Regions from separate parts of the Pseudomonas canadensis genome, predicted to be linked through region 2. Evidence: predicted binding sites of a transcription regulator. Region 2 holds the regulator's gene; the other holds the start of a gene.
The links. The regulator FliA, encoded in region 2, starts transcription of late flagellar genes. The targets are predictions, from matches to a motif close to CTAAAGTTTNNNNNNNNNNNGCCGNTAA.
Positions count from the first base shown of each region.

Region 1 (7,844 bases), 2.4 Mb from region 2:
TTTTTTCCAGCCTGGGGGTGCGCCTTGCGCGAAATTGTCCTGATAAACATCACGGGGGAAGACCGCCCAGGTCTGACCGCAGCCATTACCGGTGTTCTGGCCCAGGGTGGTGTGAACATTCTCGACATCGGTCAGGCGGTGATCCACGACACCTTGTCCTTCGGCATCCTGGTCGAGATCCCGAGCACTGAACAGGCGTCTTCGGTGCTCAAGGACATCCTGTTTACGGCGTACAAGCTGGATCAACAGGTGCGTTTCACCCCGGTCTCCGAGGAGGACTACCAGCAATGGGTCGCCGGCCAGGGCAAGAAACGCCACATCGTGACGCTGCTGACCCGCAAGGTCACCGCCGAACAGTTGCAGCGCGTCAGCTCCATTACTGCGCAATACGGCCTGAATATCGACCATATTGACCGTCTGTCGGGTCGTATGCCGCTGGACACCCCGGCCGACAAAGGCAAGGGCTGCATCGAGTTCTCCGTGCGCGGTGAACCGGCCGACCCGCAAGCCCTCCGCGCCGAGTTCCTCAGCGTGGCCCAGGAGCTGAATGTCGATATCGCGTTCCAGGAAGACTCGCTGTTCCGCCGCAACCGCCGTCTGGCGGTGTTCGACATGGACTCCACGCTGATCGAGGCTGAAGTCATCGACGAGTTGGCCAAAGCCGCCGGTGTGGGCGAGCAGGTTTCCGAAATCACCGAGCGCGCCATGGCCGGTGAGCTGGATTTCCGCGCCAGCTTCAAGGAGCGCCTCGCGCTGCTCAAAGGTCTGGATGTGAGCGTGCTGGACTCCATCGGCGCCTCCCTGCGCCTGACCGAAGGCGCCGAGACCCTGTTCGCCGAACTCAAGCGCCTGGGTTACAAGACCGCGATCCTGTCGGGTGGCTTCACCTACTTCGCCAAGCAATTGCAGGCCAAGCTGGGCATTGACTACGTGTTCGCCAATGAGCTGGAAGTGGTGGATGGCAAGGTGACCGGCGTGGCCGTGGAGCCGATTGTTGACGCGCAGCGCAAGGCGGACCTGTTGAAGGAGTTGGCCCACAAGGAAGGGTTGCGTCTGGAACAGACCATTGCGGTCGGCGACGGTGCGAATGACCTGCCGATGCTGGCGATCGCCGGGTTGGGTGTGGCGTTCCGTGCCAAGCCGCTGGTGAAGCAGTCGGCCAAGCAGGCGATTTCGACGCTGGGGCTCGATGGCGTGCTGTATCTGCTGGGCTTCCGCGACCGCGACGGCCAGCTTTAGGCCGTCACGCCACCCCCTGTAGGAGCGAGCTTGCTCGCGAAAATCGTCAACGATTACACGGGCATTCTGGATGCCCGCGGTGTTCTTGAGTTCTTCGCGAGCAAGCTCGCTCCTACAGGGTCTGTGTCGATCAGGCTTTAGGTGCGGCGATGCCTTGGCCCATCTGTACCGGAGTACCAGCGGCCAGTTCTTCAGCCCACTTCACCTGATCCGGCCCGAACAGTACGATTGCGGTCGAACCCAGCTTGAAGCGACCCAACTCCGCACCTTTTTCCAGATGAATCGGCGCACGTGCAGCCTCGTCGTAGCGGAAGGTTTTCAGCTCGCGCTTCGGCGGTGTCACCAGGCCGGCCCATACGGTTTCAATCGACGCGACGATCATCGCGCCCACCAATACCACGGCCATCGGGCCGCGCTCGGTGTCGAAAATGCAGGCAACGCGCTCGTTGCGCGCGAACAGTTCAGGTACGTTTTCAGCGGTAGTCTGGTTCACCGAGAAGATGCGACCCGGGATGTAGACCATCTCACGCAGCGTGCCGGCCAGCGGCATGTGCACCCGGTGGTAGTCCTTCGGCGACAGATAGATGGTGGCGAAATCACCACCCATGAACGGCGCTGCTACGGCCGAATCACCACCTAGCAACTCCAGCACGCTGAAGCTGTGGCCCTTGGCCTGGAACACCCGGCCATGCTCGATCGGGCCCAGTTGGCTGACCGCACCATCGGCAGGGCTCAACACCGCGCCTGGGGTTTGATCCAGTGGGCGCGCGCCGTCTTTCAGGGCGCGGGTGAAGAAGGCATTGAAGTGCTCGTAAGCGGTCAGGTCCTCAACCAGGGCTTGGGACATGTCCACTTGATAACGCTTGGCGAACCACGTGGTGAACGCATTTTTGAACCAGCGCACGCGGCACTCGGCAACGCAACCGGCCAGGCGCGACAGCAAGTGGTGCGGCAGCAAGTACTGGCTGAGGATAAACAACTGCTTTTTCATAACTGTCCTTAAACCTTAAATCTCGACGGGGGTGTCGGGGTGGTTGCCCCATTCGCCCCAGGAACCGGCATAACCTTTGACTCGCGGATAACCGAGCGCCTTGGCCACCAGGTAGGTGAAGCCAGAGCGGTGGTGAGTCTGGCAGTGGGTGATGATTTCTTTGTCGCGGGTCAGCCCGAGGTCTTCGAGGATCTGCGGCATGTCACGGCGGATACGCAGGTTGCGCGTCTTGTCCATGCCGGCGGTCCATTCGAAGTTCACCGCGCCGGGGATGTGTCCGCCTTTGGCTGCGAGGACCTTCTCGCCGGAGTACTCCAGCGGACCGCGTGCGTCCCAGATGCCCAGGTCGGCAGCGCCCAAGCGGCTTTGCAGGTATTCGCGGGTGGCGGTGGGGCCGTCGTGCAGCGTGAGGCTGACCGGGCCGCCGACGGGGGCGGGCACCTCGGTCGAGACCGGGTGCTTTTCTTCCAGCCAGGCCAGCAGGCCGCCGTCCAGGTAGTGGTACTTCTGGTGGCCGATCACGTCGAGCATCCAGATGAATCGTCCGGCCCAGCCGCCGCCTTCGTCGTCGTAGACCACGTAGGTGGCGTCCGGGGTATGACCCAGTTCGCCGAACAGTTTCTCAAGATCAGCCTTGTTGGGCAGCAGGCCGGGCGCCGGCGGCTGGCCCAGTTGGGTGCGCTTGGGGTCAACGAAATGCGCGCCGGGGATATGCCCTTCGGCGTAGCGGGCGGCACTGGTGAGGTCCACCAGTATCAGGTGTTCGGCATCGAGGCGACCAAGCAGGTCGCTGGATTCGATCACCAGCGGCAAGCCAGAGAAGTCAGGCATGTGAGGTCTCCTGGGCACAAATGTTGGCGATAAAAGACGGCGATTGTAGCGCAAGCATCAGGCGCTGCGGTTGGTAAAGCAGTGCAGGGCTTTCTCGATGCATTGGGCAGTTTTGCCGAAGGCCTGCACGGTGGTTTCCGAGAACGGGCCGCCGCCCTGGTCGGCCACCATCAGCATCACCACCTTGCCATTGCAGCTCAAGGAGCGCAGCAACAGGTGTTCGCCGGTGAACAGGCGGCGCAGGATCGGCGGCAGCAAAGCCGAAAACTGCGCGTGGTTTTCAGGGTTGAGGCGTACTTGGGCGGACTTTTCCAGCAAGCGCTGCAGCAACGTACTGTTGACCACATCCAGGCTCAAATTGGCCGCATCCTTGGGCAGGCCATCGGCCTGGTGCACACGCAAGGTGCTCATGGCGCGGTCAGCCATCAACAACATGACCCGCTGCATACCACTGGCCACCAGGGCCTCCTTGGCGCAGGTGGTCAGGTGCATGGCGTTGGCAAAGCGGCTCGGCTCTACCAGCAGCTCGGTGCAGCGCTTGCGCCACACGGCCAGAGCCTCGGCAGTGGGCGGCGGCGCTGGGAGCAGGCCGCGATGAATCTTCTGTACATGCCACGGCCAGATCAGCGACAGCGCCGGGTGCCAGAGGTCGGGCATCAAGGCGGTGCGGGCGCTGGTGACAGCCTGTTGGTGGACCAGTTGCTGCACCTCGCCCAAAGGCTGTTGCAGGTACAGCGCAGTGAGCAATTGCCAGCGTTCGGTGTGCGGGCAGGTCCAGGACTCTTGGGCCGACATCGCCAGGCCGTTGGCCAGCAGCACGGTGTTGGCCGGCTGGTTCAACCAGCGGCGCAGATTGGGTTCGGCGTCGAGCAATTGCTGGTGGCGCAGTGGGTCGTCCTCGCGGGCGATGTGCAGCGCCTTGACCAGCAAGCGTTTCTCGCTCATCAGCAGCTTGTAGCCCTGGGATACCCAGATCGGTAAGTGCCAGGCTTCGGTCAGGGCGACGCACAGGTCCAGCAAGCGCACGCCGAACAACGCTTGCTCGACCTCGCGCGCCGATTGGCCTTTGTGGATCACCCGCAGTTCCCATTCTTCGAGGAGTTTGGGGTAGGCGACCGCCATCGGCCACAGCGGCGACAGAAACAGCAGGCTGCCCCAGTGAATGTCCTGCCACAGTCGCGCCAGGCGGCTGCCGAACAAACCGTTGGCTTGTTGCGACGCGTGCTGGCTCACCAGCAGCAATTGGCGCAACGCCACGGGAATCTCGTTGGCCGGCACCGACGGCAGGCGTGCCAGCAGTTCTTCGGCGCGCTTGAGGCCCAGGCGATTGAGCGCCACTTCGAGGTTTTCCGCCGGTTCCGCCAGGCTGCCATGGGTGTGGCTGTTGGCCTCGCGCATCACGCTGAGCACGAGCGCCGGGCTGCTTTGCATCAGCTCGGCAATATCTCGCAATGAACTGCGGCTGTCGCGGATGCCTTTGCACACACGGTCGTGGCTGGCCTGGGGCACAGGCAGCAGCACATCGTCCAGGCGCTTGACCCAAGCGGCGAGAGAGGTCGGTTTTGCAGTTGGGACTGTCGTTTCATTAGCCATGATAGGGGCGCGATCATCACTTGCGGTCTACACGCCCGGAGCGGGCCGAACTGGCTTTTCGCCTTAACGGGCTATAGTCTGGCGCAGTTTTGCCGATAAGTAGAACAAGAGTTTTCTGCTACACCCAATATGTCCATGAACCCGACGGCGCAAGTACTCATCCCCTATGGCTAAAATTATCGGCATCATCGTCGTCATCGCAAGCGTGCTCGGTGGCTACGTCCTGTCCCACGGTAAAATTGCTGCGTTGATCCAGCCCTTCGAAGTGCTGATCATCGGTGGTGCGGCGTTCGGCGCATTCTTGCAGGCCAACCCCGGCTACATGACCATGCACGTGGTCAAGAAGTCCCTGGGCATGTTCGGTTCGCGCTTCACCCACACCTTCTATCTGGAGGTTCTGGGCCTGGTCTACGAGATCCTCAACAAAAGCCGCCGCGAAGGCATGATGGCCATCGAGGCTGACATCGAAGATGCCGCCGCCAGCCCGATTTTCGCCAAGTACCCGGCCGTGCTCAAAGATGAGCGCATGACCGCCTACATCTGTGACTACCTGCGCATCATGTCCTCCGGCAACATGGCCCCCCATGAGCTGGAAGGCCTGTTCGACATGGAGTTGTTCAGCCTTAAAGAAGAGCTGGAGCATCCCTCCCACGCCGTGACAGGGATCGCTGACGGTATGCCGGGGTTCGGTATCGTTGCGGCGGTACTCGGTATTGTGGTGACCATGGCGTCCCTGGGTGAGGGCGACCAGGCTGCCATCGGTATGCACGTCGGTGCGGCACTGGTCGGTACCTTCTTCGGTATTCTCGCGGCCTACGGCTTCTTCGGCCCGCTGGCCACCTCCCTGGCCCATGACGCCAAGGAAGAAATCAACCTGTACGAATCGATCAAGGCCAGCTTGGTCGCCTCAGCCTCCGGCATGCCGCCGTCGCTGGCGGTGGAATTCGGCCGCAAGGTGCTGTACCCGAAACATCGCCCAAGCTTCGCCGAGCTGGAACAAGCGGTTCGCGGTCGCTAAGCCATGGAAAACAACCAGCCGATAATCATCAAGCGCGTCAAGCGCTTCGCTGCGGGGCACCATGGCGGCGCCTGGAAAATCGCCTTCGCCGACTTTGCGACGGCGATGATGGCGTTCTTCCTGGTGTTGTGGCTGATGTCCACCGCCACGCCGGAACAGAAGATCGCCATCGCCGGTTACTTCAAAGACCCAATTGGTTTCTCGGAAAGCGGCACGCCCTTCGTGATCGACCTGGGCGGTTCGCCGCAGTTGGCGCCTGAGCGCACCATCAACCCGGAAGTGCAGACCGAATCGCCCCAGGAAAAAATCCCGATCGAGCGCGATACCGTTGAATCCATGGCCGAACAGGTCGAGCAGGAACGGCTTGAACTGTTGCTGCAAGAACTGCAGACCAAGGTTGAGGAAAACCCGCAACTGCTGAAATTCAAGGACCAGATTTCATTCGAGATCACGCCTGAAGGTTTGCGTATCCAGATCACCGACGCGGCCAACCGGCCGATGTTCGACTCCGGCAGTGCACGCTTGAAGCCGTACTTTGAAGACATCCTGCTGGCCATGGCCGACACCATCAAGGCAGTGCCGAACAAGATCAGCATCAGCGGCCACACCGACGCCAAGCCGTACGCAGGCCAGGGTGACTTCGGCAACTGGGAACTCTCGGCCAACCGCGCCAATGCCGCTCGCCGCGCGCTGGTAGCCGGCAGCTATCCGGACCCGCAAGTGGCGCGTGTCGTGGGGTTTGCTTCATCGCAGTTGTTTGATCATCAAGACCCGTTTAACCCGGTCAACCGACGGATCGACATCGTAGTGCTGACCAAAAAGGCCCAGCGTGCGATTGAGGGTGATCAGCCGCCAGCGCCGCAACCCACCCAAGGTGCAGGCGCACCGGGTGAAGTACCGGTCGACCCGAACGCCATTCCGCCAGGGCAAGAGCCGCTGCCGGCGCATGAGCTGCGCCAGAAGCTGAATTTGTTTGATGATGGTGGGGTGAAGGATCCTACGGTGCCGGGTACGGGTTCGTAAGCTTTACACATAAAAAGGCCGCGATGATCGCGGCCTTTTTATACCTGCCTGTAGGAGTGAGCTTGCTCGCGAAAGCGTCAACGATAACGCGTTCATCCAGGATGCCCACGTCGTCTGTGTGTTCTTCGCGGGCAAGCTCGCTCCTACAGCGGCGGTGGTTTAGTAACTGCTCTCCGGCAAACTCGCAATAATCGACCGATAGCTATTCATCCGTTGCTGCTGCACACGCCCATCCTCCAGCGCCTTGAGCAACGCACAGCCCGGCTCGCGGTCGTGTTTGCAGTCGCGGAAGCGGCAAGTGCCGATCAGGTCGTTGAACTCGATAAAGCCCGCTTCCACATCGCTGCGGCTGACGTGGCCAAGGCCGAATTCGCGGATGCCTGGGGAGTCGATCAACTCACCGCCGCCGGGGAAATGGAACAACCGCGCGGTGGTGGTGGTGTGGGTGCCCTGGCCGGACAGTTCCGACAGCGGGCCCACACGGGTGTCGACTTCCGGCAGCAGGCTGTTGACCAGCGAGGATTTGCCCACGCCCGACTGGCCGACAAACACGCTGATGCGCCCGTCCAACTGCTGTTGCAGCTGTTCCATGCCATTGCCGTGATGCGCCGAAACTTCCAGCACCGGGTAGCCGAGCGTGCGGTATACCGCCAGCAAGGCATTCAGCGCGGGAGCGTTTTGCTCGTCGATCAGGTCGAATTTGTTCAACAGCAACAGTGGGCGAATGCCAGCGTGCTCGGCTGCGACCAGGTAGCGGTCGATCAGGTTGGCATGCGGCTCCGGCAGCGGCGCGAACACGATGACGATCATGTCGACGTTGGCCGCCACCGGCTTGAGTTGGCCACGGCTGTCCGGGCGACGCAGTTCGGTGGTACGTGGCAACTGGGCAACGATCACGCCGATGCCTTGGTTTCCGGCGCGCCAGACTACTTTGTCGCCGGTGACCAGCGCCGGCAGGTTGGCGCGCAAGTGGCAACGGGAGACCGAGCCTGCGAGTTCGCCTTCCAGCGCCTCGACTTCGACCTGCACACCAAAGTGCGCGATCACCAGGCCCGTTTGCTCGGGGCCCAGGTCGCCGCCTTCAAGCGCTTCTACGGCGGAGGATTCACGTTTGGCGGCGCGAGCGGCGCGTTCACCTTGAATCTTTTC
Region 1 covers NZ_CP133298.1:543,983-551,826, forward strand. The annotation lists gene serB (phosphoserine phosphatase SerB) at 25-1,239, shown strand; gene asd (archaetidylserine decarboxylase) at 1,370-2,230, opposite strand; gene RB216_RS02405 (rhodanese-like domain-containing protein) at 2,246-3,061, opposite strand; gene RB216_RS02410 (HDOD domain-containing protein) at 3,119-4,654, opposite strand; gene motA (flagellar motor stator protein MotA) at 4,821-5,672, shown strand; gene motB (flagellar motor protein MotB) at 5,676-6,695, shown strand; gene rsgA (small ribosomal subunit biogenesis GTPase RsgA) at 6,855-7,844, opposite strand, start outside.
Region 1: motA (flagellar motor stator protein MotA) is a predicted target of FliA. The motif match lies at 4,726-4,753, and genes of this name have one in related genera.

Region 2 (7,844 bases):
TTTTCAGGGTCGACTCGAAGTCTCCCTGTGACGTTTCTTTATGCTCCATAGCTCCCCCGCGATGGCATTAGCCGTGGATGCGTTCGAAGATTTTTTCGATCTTCTCTTTCAAGGCCAATGCAGTGAATGGCTTGACCACATAACCGTTGACCCCGGCTTGGGCGGCTTCGATGATCTGCTCACGCTTGGCTTCGGCGGTCACCATCAGCACAGGCAGGCTGCGCAGCTTTTCGTCAGCGCGCACGTGGCGCAGCAAGTCGATGCCGGTCATGCCCGGCATGTTCCAGTCCGTTACCAGAAAGTCGATGCTCCCGCTGTTGAGGATCGGAATCGCCGTAATGCCGTCATCCGCCTCGACCGTGTTAGTGAACCCAAGGTCACGCAACAGGTTTTTTATGATCCGCCGCATCGTTGAGAAGTCATCAACGATGAGGATTTTCATGTTCTTGTCCAATTCGACCTCCAAGCAGTCTTAAACGCGCCCAGCACCTGGACGCGCCATTTCAATCAACAGGCATTACACAAAAAGGACTGCCGAGGGCACCACGGGTCGAACCCGCGAAGGCTGCTTGCCCTCGCGGTATCGTCTGCAGTGTCCCCACACTGCCTGTCAGCGCGCTCGCCACTCTCCCAAACGCCCCCGCAAGCGGGCTGCGCACTGGCTGTGCAACTGGCTGACCCGCGACTCGCTGACCCCCAGGACCTCACCGATTTCCTTGAGGTTCAGCTCTTCGTCGTAGTACAGCGCCAACACCAGTCGCTCACGCTCCGGCAAATTGGCAATCGCGTCCGCCAACGCCCCCTGGAAACGCTCATCTTCCAGGTCACGCGATGGCTCCATATGAGCGCTCGCGCCGTCCTCGTGCAGCCCTTCATGTTCGCCGTCCTGCAACAGGTCGTCGAAACTGAACAGGCGGCTGCCCAAGGTATCGTTCAAAATCCCGTAGTAATCGTCGAGACTCAATTGGAGTTCGGCCGCAACTTCGTGATCTTTAGCGTCGCGACCGGTTTTTGCTTCAATTGCGCGAATTGCATCACTGACCATGCGCGTGTTGCGATGCACCGAACGCGGCGCCCAGTCACCTTTACGTACTTCATCGAGCATCGCGCCACGGATACGGATACCCGCGTACGTCTCGAAACTCGCACCCTTGCTCGCATCGTATTTGGTCGACACTTCGAGCAGGCCGATCATGCCCGCCTGGATCAGGTCTTCGACCTGGACGCTGGCGGGCAGGCGTGCCAGCAAGTGATAGGCAATGCGCTTGACCAAGGGCGCGTAGCGCTCGATCAACTCGCCCTGACTGTCACGGGCAGACTTCTTGTACGCGTTGTAGCCAGTCGCTGTCATAGCACGGGTCCTGCGCTCGTCTGATGCACCAATCGCTCGACGAAAAACTCCAGATGCCCCCGAGGGTTGGCAGGCAACGGCCAGGTATCGACCTTCTGGGCAATAGCCTTGAACGCCAATGCGCATTTGGAACGAGGGAACGCTTCGTAGACTGCACGCTGCTTTTGCACAGCCTTGCGCACACACTCGTCGTAGGGAACTGCGCCGACGTATTGTAAAGCGACATCGAGGAAGCGATCCGTGACCTTGGTCAACTTGGCGAACAGGTTGCGCCCTTCCTGCGGGCTCTGGGCCATGTTGGCCAGGACGCGGAAGCGGTTCATGCCGTAGTCACGGTTAAGCAGTTTGATCAGGGCATAGGCGTCGGTGATCGAGGTGGGTTCATCGCAAACCACCAGCAACACTTCCTGCGCGGCGCGCACGAAGCTGACCACGGACTCGCCGATCCCGGCGGCGGTGTCGATCACCAGCACGTCGAGGTTGTCGCCGATATCACTGAAGGCCTGGATCAGGCCGGCATGCTGCGCCGGGCTCAGGTGCACCATGCTCTGGGTGCCGGAGGCGGCTGGCACGATGCGGATGCCACCGGGGCCCTGCAGCAGCACATCGCGCAGCTCACAGCGGCCCTCGATCACATCGGCAAGGGTGTGTTTGGGTGTCAGCCCCAGCAGAACGTCCACGTTCGCCAAGCCCAGGTCAGCATCCAGCAGCATGACACGACGGCCAAGCTCTGCCAGGGCCAGGGACAAATTCACTGACACGTTAGTTTTCCCGACGCCACCTTTGCCGCCGGTCACCGCGATCACCTGTACGGGATGCATGCTGCCCATTTTATTTCTTTACCTTGTCTTGCTTAGACGCAGGCTACATGGCTTGGCCGCGTGAATCGCTTGCAGACCATCGATGTAGATACATTTCACGGTGTTCATCCTGCCTCAACCGACCCGTTTTGCCGGGCTGTGGTAGAGGTCGGCGAACATATCGGCCATCGCTTCCTCGCTAGGCTCTTCTTGCATTTGCACGCTGACTGCACGGCTGACCAACTGATGACGGCGCGGCAGATGCAGATCATCCGGGATCCGCGGCCCGTCGGTCAGGTAGGCGACCGGCAATTCATGACTGATGGCCAGGCTCAGCACCTCGCCCAGGCTCGCGGTTTCATCGAGCTTGGTGAGAATGCAACCGGCCAGGCCACAACGCTTGTAACTATGATACGCAGCGGTAAGAACCTGTTTCTGGCTGGTGGTTGCAAGCACCAGGTAATTTTTCGACTTGATGCCACGCCCCGCCAGGCTTTCCAACTGCATGCGCAATGCCGGGTCGCTGGCTTGCAGGCCGGCAGTATCGATCAATACCACGCGTTTGCGCAGCAGCGGGTCGAGGGCGTTGGCCAGGGACTGGCCCGGGTCGACATGGGTCACCGACACATTGAGGATCCGGCCCAGGGTCTTGAGCTGCTCCTGGGCACCAATACGGTAGCTGTCCATGCTCACCAGCGCGATATTCTGCGCGCCGTATTTGAGGACGTAGCGGGCAGCCAGCTTGGCCAGGGTGGTGGTCTTGCCCATGCCGGCGGGGCCGACCATGGCGATCACACCGCCTTCTTCCAGGGGTTCGATTTCCGGGGTAACGATCATCCGCGCCAGGTGGGCCAGCAACATGCGCCAGGCCTGGCGAGGCTCTTCGATTTCGGTGGTCAGCGCCAGCAGGTCGCGGGACAACGGGCCGGACAGGCCGATGCGTTGCAGGCGACGCCACAGGTTGGCTTGTTGCGGCTTGCTGCCTTGCAGCTGGTTCCACGCCAGCGAGCCCAACTGCACTTCCAGCAGTTCGCGCAGGCCGTTGAGTTCAAAGCGCATCGAATCAAACACGCGCTGGTCAACCGCAGGCGCCGGAGCAGGCGCAGCAGGACGCGGCGGTTCTTTGAAGGTGGGCTCGACCAGCGGCTCGGCAGCGGTCAGTGGCAAGCCGGCGAACAACTGGCGATTGGTGGTGGCATCGCTGTCGCCGCGCATGCTCAGTTCAGCCTGGGCCGAAACGATGCGCGAGGCGGTTTTGCGCAGCTCGTCTTCGAGTTCCATGTTCGGTACACGCGGCGCCAGCGCCGAGGGGGTGTAATCCAGGGCAGCCGTCAGCTCGACACCGCCGGCAATACGACGGTTTCCGATAATCGCGGCGTCGGCGCCCAGCTCATCACGCACCAGTTTCATGGCCTGACGCATATCGGCGGCGAAAAAACGCTTCACTTGCATAACCCACTACCCTCAGCCGTTGGGCCCTACTGTCGCGACGATAGTCACTTGCTTGTTGTCAGGAATTTCCTGATAAGCCAAAACGTGCAAATTCGGTACTGCCAAACGCCCAAACCGCGACAACATCGCCCGGACGGGGCCTGCCACCAGCAGAATCACCGGCTGGCCCTGCATTTCCTGGCGTTGTGCGGCGTCGATCAACGAACGCTGCAGCTTCTCAGCCATGCTTGGCTCCAGCAGAACGCCCTCTTCCTGGCCTTGTCCTGCCTTCTGAATACTATTGAGCAATATTTGTTCCAACCTTGGTTCCAAGGTGATCACAGGCAGCTCGGAGTCAAGCCCTACAATGCTTTGGACGATTGCACGCGACAATCCGACGCGCACCGCAGCTACCAGGGCGGCAGTATCTTGACTCTTGGCGGCATTGTTGGCGATGGCCTCGGCAATGCTGCGGATATCGCGTACTGGCACCTGTTCGGCCAACAGCGCCTGCAACACCTTGAGCAACTGCGACAGCGACAGAATGCCCGGTACCAACTCTTCGGCGAGTTTTGGCGACGCTTTGCCCAGCAAACCCATCAATTGCTGGACTTCCTCGTGGCCGATCAACTCGTGGGAGTGTTTGTACAGGATCTGATTAAGGTGAGTCGCGACCACAGTGCTGGCGTCCACCACGGTGTAACCGAGGGATTGCGCCTGGCTGCGCTGGCTGATTTCGATCCAGACCGCGTCCAGGCCAAAAGCCGGATCTTTGGCGGTAATGCCGTTGAGGCTGCCGAACACCTGCCCGGGGTTGATCGCCAGTTCGCGGTCCGGGTAGATCTCGGCTTCGGCCAGGATCACGCCCATCAGGGTCAGGCGATAGGCACTTGGGGCCAGGTCGAGGTTGTCGCGGATGTGCACGGTGGGCATCAAAAAGCCCAGGTCCTGCGACAGTTTCTTGCGCACGCCCTTGATCCGCGCGAGCAATTGGCCACCCTGGTTGCGGTCCACCAGCGGGATCAAGCGGTAGCCGACTTCCAGGCCGATCATGTCGATCGGGGTTACGTCATCCCAGCCAAGCTCCTTGGTTTCCTGGGCGCGGGCCGGGGATGGCAGCAGTTCCTGCTGGCGGGCGATCTCTTGCTGGGCGATGACTTTGACCTGGTTCTGCTTTTTCCAGAACAGGTACGCGGCGCCGCCAGCCAGGGCCGCCATGCTCAGGAATGACACGTGCGGCATGCCCGGCACGATACCCATGATCGCCATGATGCCCGCCGCCACGGCCAGGGCCTTGGGCGAAGCGAACATCTGCCGGCTGATCTGCTTGCCCATGTCTTCGGAGCCCGAAGCACGGGTCACCATGATGGCCGCCGCTGTTGATAACAACAGTGATGGCAATTGCGCCACTAAACCGTCACCGATGGTCAGCAACGCGTACACCTTGCCCGCATCGCCGAAGGTCATGCCGTGCTGGAAGATACCCACGGCCATGCCGCCGATGAGGTTGATGAACAGAATGAGCAGACCGGCGATGGCGTCACCGCGCACAAATTTGCTGGCACCGTCCATGGAACCGTAGAACTCAGCCTCCTGGGCGACTTCCAGGCGACGGGATTTGGCTTGGTTCTGGTCGATCAGGCCGGCGTTGAGGTCGGCGTCGATGGCCATCTGTTTGCCGGGCATCGCGTCGAGGGTAAAACGCGCGCTCACTTCGGAGATGCGCCCGGCGCCTTTGGTGACCACCACGAAGTTGATGATCATCAGGATCGCGAACACCACGATACCGACCACGTAGTTACCGCCGATCACCACCTCACCGAAGGCCTGGATCACCTTACCGGCAGCGGCATGGCCGTCCTGGCCGTGCAGCATGACCACACGGGTCGACGCCACGTTCAGCGCCAGGCGCAGCAGGGTCGCCACCAGCAGAATGGTCGGGAATACCGCAAAATCCAACGGCCGTAGGGCGTAGACGCACACCAGCAGGACGACGACGGACAGCGCAATGTTAAAGGTAAAGAACACGTCGAGCAGGAACGGCGGCATCGGCAACATCATCATTGCCAGCATCACCAGCAACAACAACGGCACACCCAGATTGCCTCGCGAGAGGTCAGTCAGGGTGCTGCGGGCGTTGCCGAGCATTTGAGAGCGATCCACCACCGGTATTCCTCGTGTCCTTTGAAGCAAAGTTTTGACGCAATTGGGCGTCTTGCAGGCGGTATTGCAAGAAGCCTTCCAACTTTTGCTTTGGCCCTTCGATGACCTCCCAAGCGACCAAGCAAGCCCGCTCCCACATTTTGGATTTGTGTTCACCGGCCGCTACCGAGGAAATTTCCGACAAGGTTTTGGGGTTGCCCCTAGGAAAGCCGCTCTCTAGTCTCCGTACACCGCTGCAAACGCAGTGGTCGGGCGTCGCGGCCCGGTTTACTACGGAACAAAAGCACCATCTCCCTTTCAGTAAGCGGTTTTTTATCGTCTACTGTGCGGCGCTATGGCGGCTGTGCGCGGGATACCTTCGGGTATGCCGGGTTGTTCCTAGACCGGTCCGCGAACCTGCGTACAGTTGCCACCCTCCATCGCGTCGCGGCGATCAGTGGCGGCTCCACTTTTTAGGAACCTCACAATGATTAAACCCACCCCAAATCCCCCCATCAGTCTGTTTACCGTCGTAGACACTCTCAAAACCGAAGACCTGCTGGTCAACCTCACCGAAACCCTCGCCTCGGCCGACGCGCTGATGAGTGATTTTGCGTTTGAATTGGAAGGGCCAAAACGCGAAGGCGCGCTGGGTGTTGCACAGTTGATTGGGCTGGCAAAGCTGCTGGCTGACAGAGTGTTGGCGGACAGCGAGCACTTGATGGCCTGAGGGCGGATCGTTCCTGCACTACCCTGCGGGAACGATCATCAAGCTCATAGGACGCGGACGTTCTCGGCCTGAGCGCCTTTGGCCCCCTGCGTTACCTCGAACTCTACTTTTTGGTTCTCTTCAAGCGTCCTGAAACCGTCGCCCGTGATGGCCGAGAAGTGGACAAATATATCGCCCCCACCGTCTTGAGTGATAAACCCAAACCCCTTCTCCGCGTTAAACCATTTCACCGTACCTGTTGCCATTGCCGTTCTCCTGACTTACGGGATAACGCGAACGTCGGATGCATAGACCGCATCGCGCCCATGGACTCTCTTGACCTCAACCCGCAGGCCCACGGCAAGCCGAATACCTCGCGAACCGATGAAATTCACGCGCACGTCGTCTTCACCGTTTTCCAGGGCAATCAAGCCCATCCCGGATTTCTGGTCGTAATATTTGACAGCGCCTCTGACCGCCTTCAAAACCACTCTCCCTGCATCTCATCTACAGCTTTCGCGCAGTGCTTTAAGCAATGGAACCGCGAGAACGCCCCTCTGGCTACTGTCAAAGTTGACAGGTATACAGGCATTCACGACGAGTGGTAGGGCGTGAGAAATCAGGAATCGCGGCGCAAATCCGGTGGAATCGGCAGATCCTTGAGTGGATCCGGACGCTTGCCCTTGCCCGCGCGGTACTGGCGAATCTGATAGACATACGCCAACACCTGAGCCACGGCCAGGTAGAGCCCGGCGGGGATTTCCTGGTCCAGGTCGGTGGAATAGAAGATCGACCGCGCCAGTTCCGGCGATTCCAGCAGCAGGATGTCATTGGCCACGGCGATTTCGCGGATCTTCAGCGCCGTAAAGTCACTCCCCTTGGCCAACAGCATCGGCGCGCCGCCTTTCTCCGGGTCGTATTTGAGCGCCACGGCGTAGTGGGTCGGGTTGGTGATGACCACGTCGGCGTCGGGTACTGCGCCCATCATCTTGCGCTGGGACATTTCCCGTTGCAGCTGGCGAATACGCTGTTTGACCTCGGGTCGGCCTTCCTGGTCCTTGTGCTCGTCGCGCACTTCCTGCTTGGTCATCAGCAGTTTCTTGTGGCTCTCCCACAACTGGATCGGGGCATCCACGGCAGCGATGATGATCAGCCCGGCGGCCATCCACAGCGCGCTCCAGCCCACCACCTGCACGCTGTGGATGATCGCCGACTCCAGCGGTTCATGGGCGATGCGCAGCAGGTCGTCAATGTCGGACGACAACACCATCAGCGCCACAAACAGGATCAGGATGAATTTGGCCAACGCCTTGAGCAACTCCACCAAGGCCTTGGCGGAAAACATGCGCTTGAGCCCGGCAGCCGGGTTCATGCGGCTGAATTTCGGGGCCATGCTGCCGGCGGCAAACAA
Region 2 covers NZ_CP133298.1:4,453,427-4,461,270, forward strand. The annotation lists gene RB216_RS20540 (protein phosphatase CheZ) at 1-49, opposite strand, end outside; gene RB216_RS20545 (chemotaxis response regulator CheY) at 68-442, opposite strand; gene fliA (RNA polymerase sigma factor FliA) at 611-1,351, opposite strand; gene fleN (flagellar synthesis regulator FleN) at 1,348-2,181, opposite strand; gene flhF (flagellar biosynthesis GTPase FlhF) at 2,287-3,603, opposite strand; gene flhA (flagellar biosynthesis protein FlhA) at 3,616-5,730, opposite strand; gene RB216_RS20570 (DUF6124 family protein) at 6,212-6,454, shown strand; gene RB216_RS20575 (cold-shock protein) at 6,499-6,699, opposite strand; gene RB216_RS20580 (S1 domain-containing protein) at 6,715-6,924, opposite strand; gene flhB (flagellar biosynthesis protein FlhB) at 7,053-7,844, opposite strand, start outside.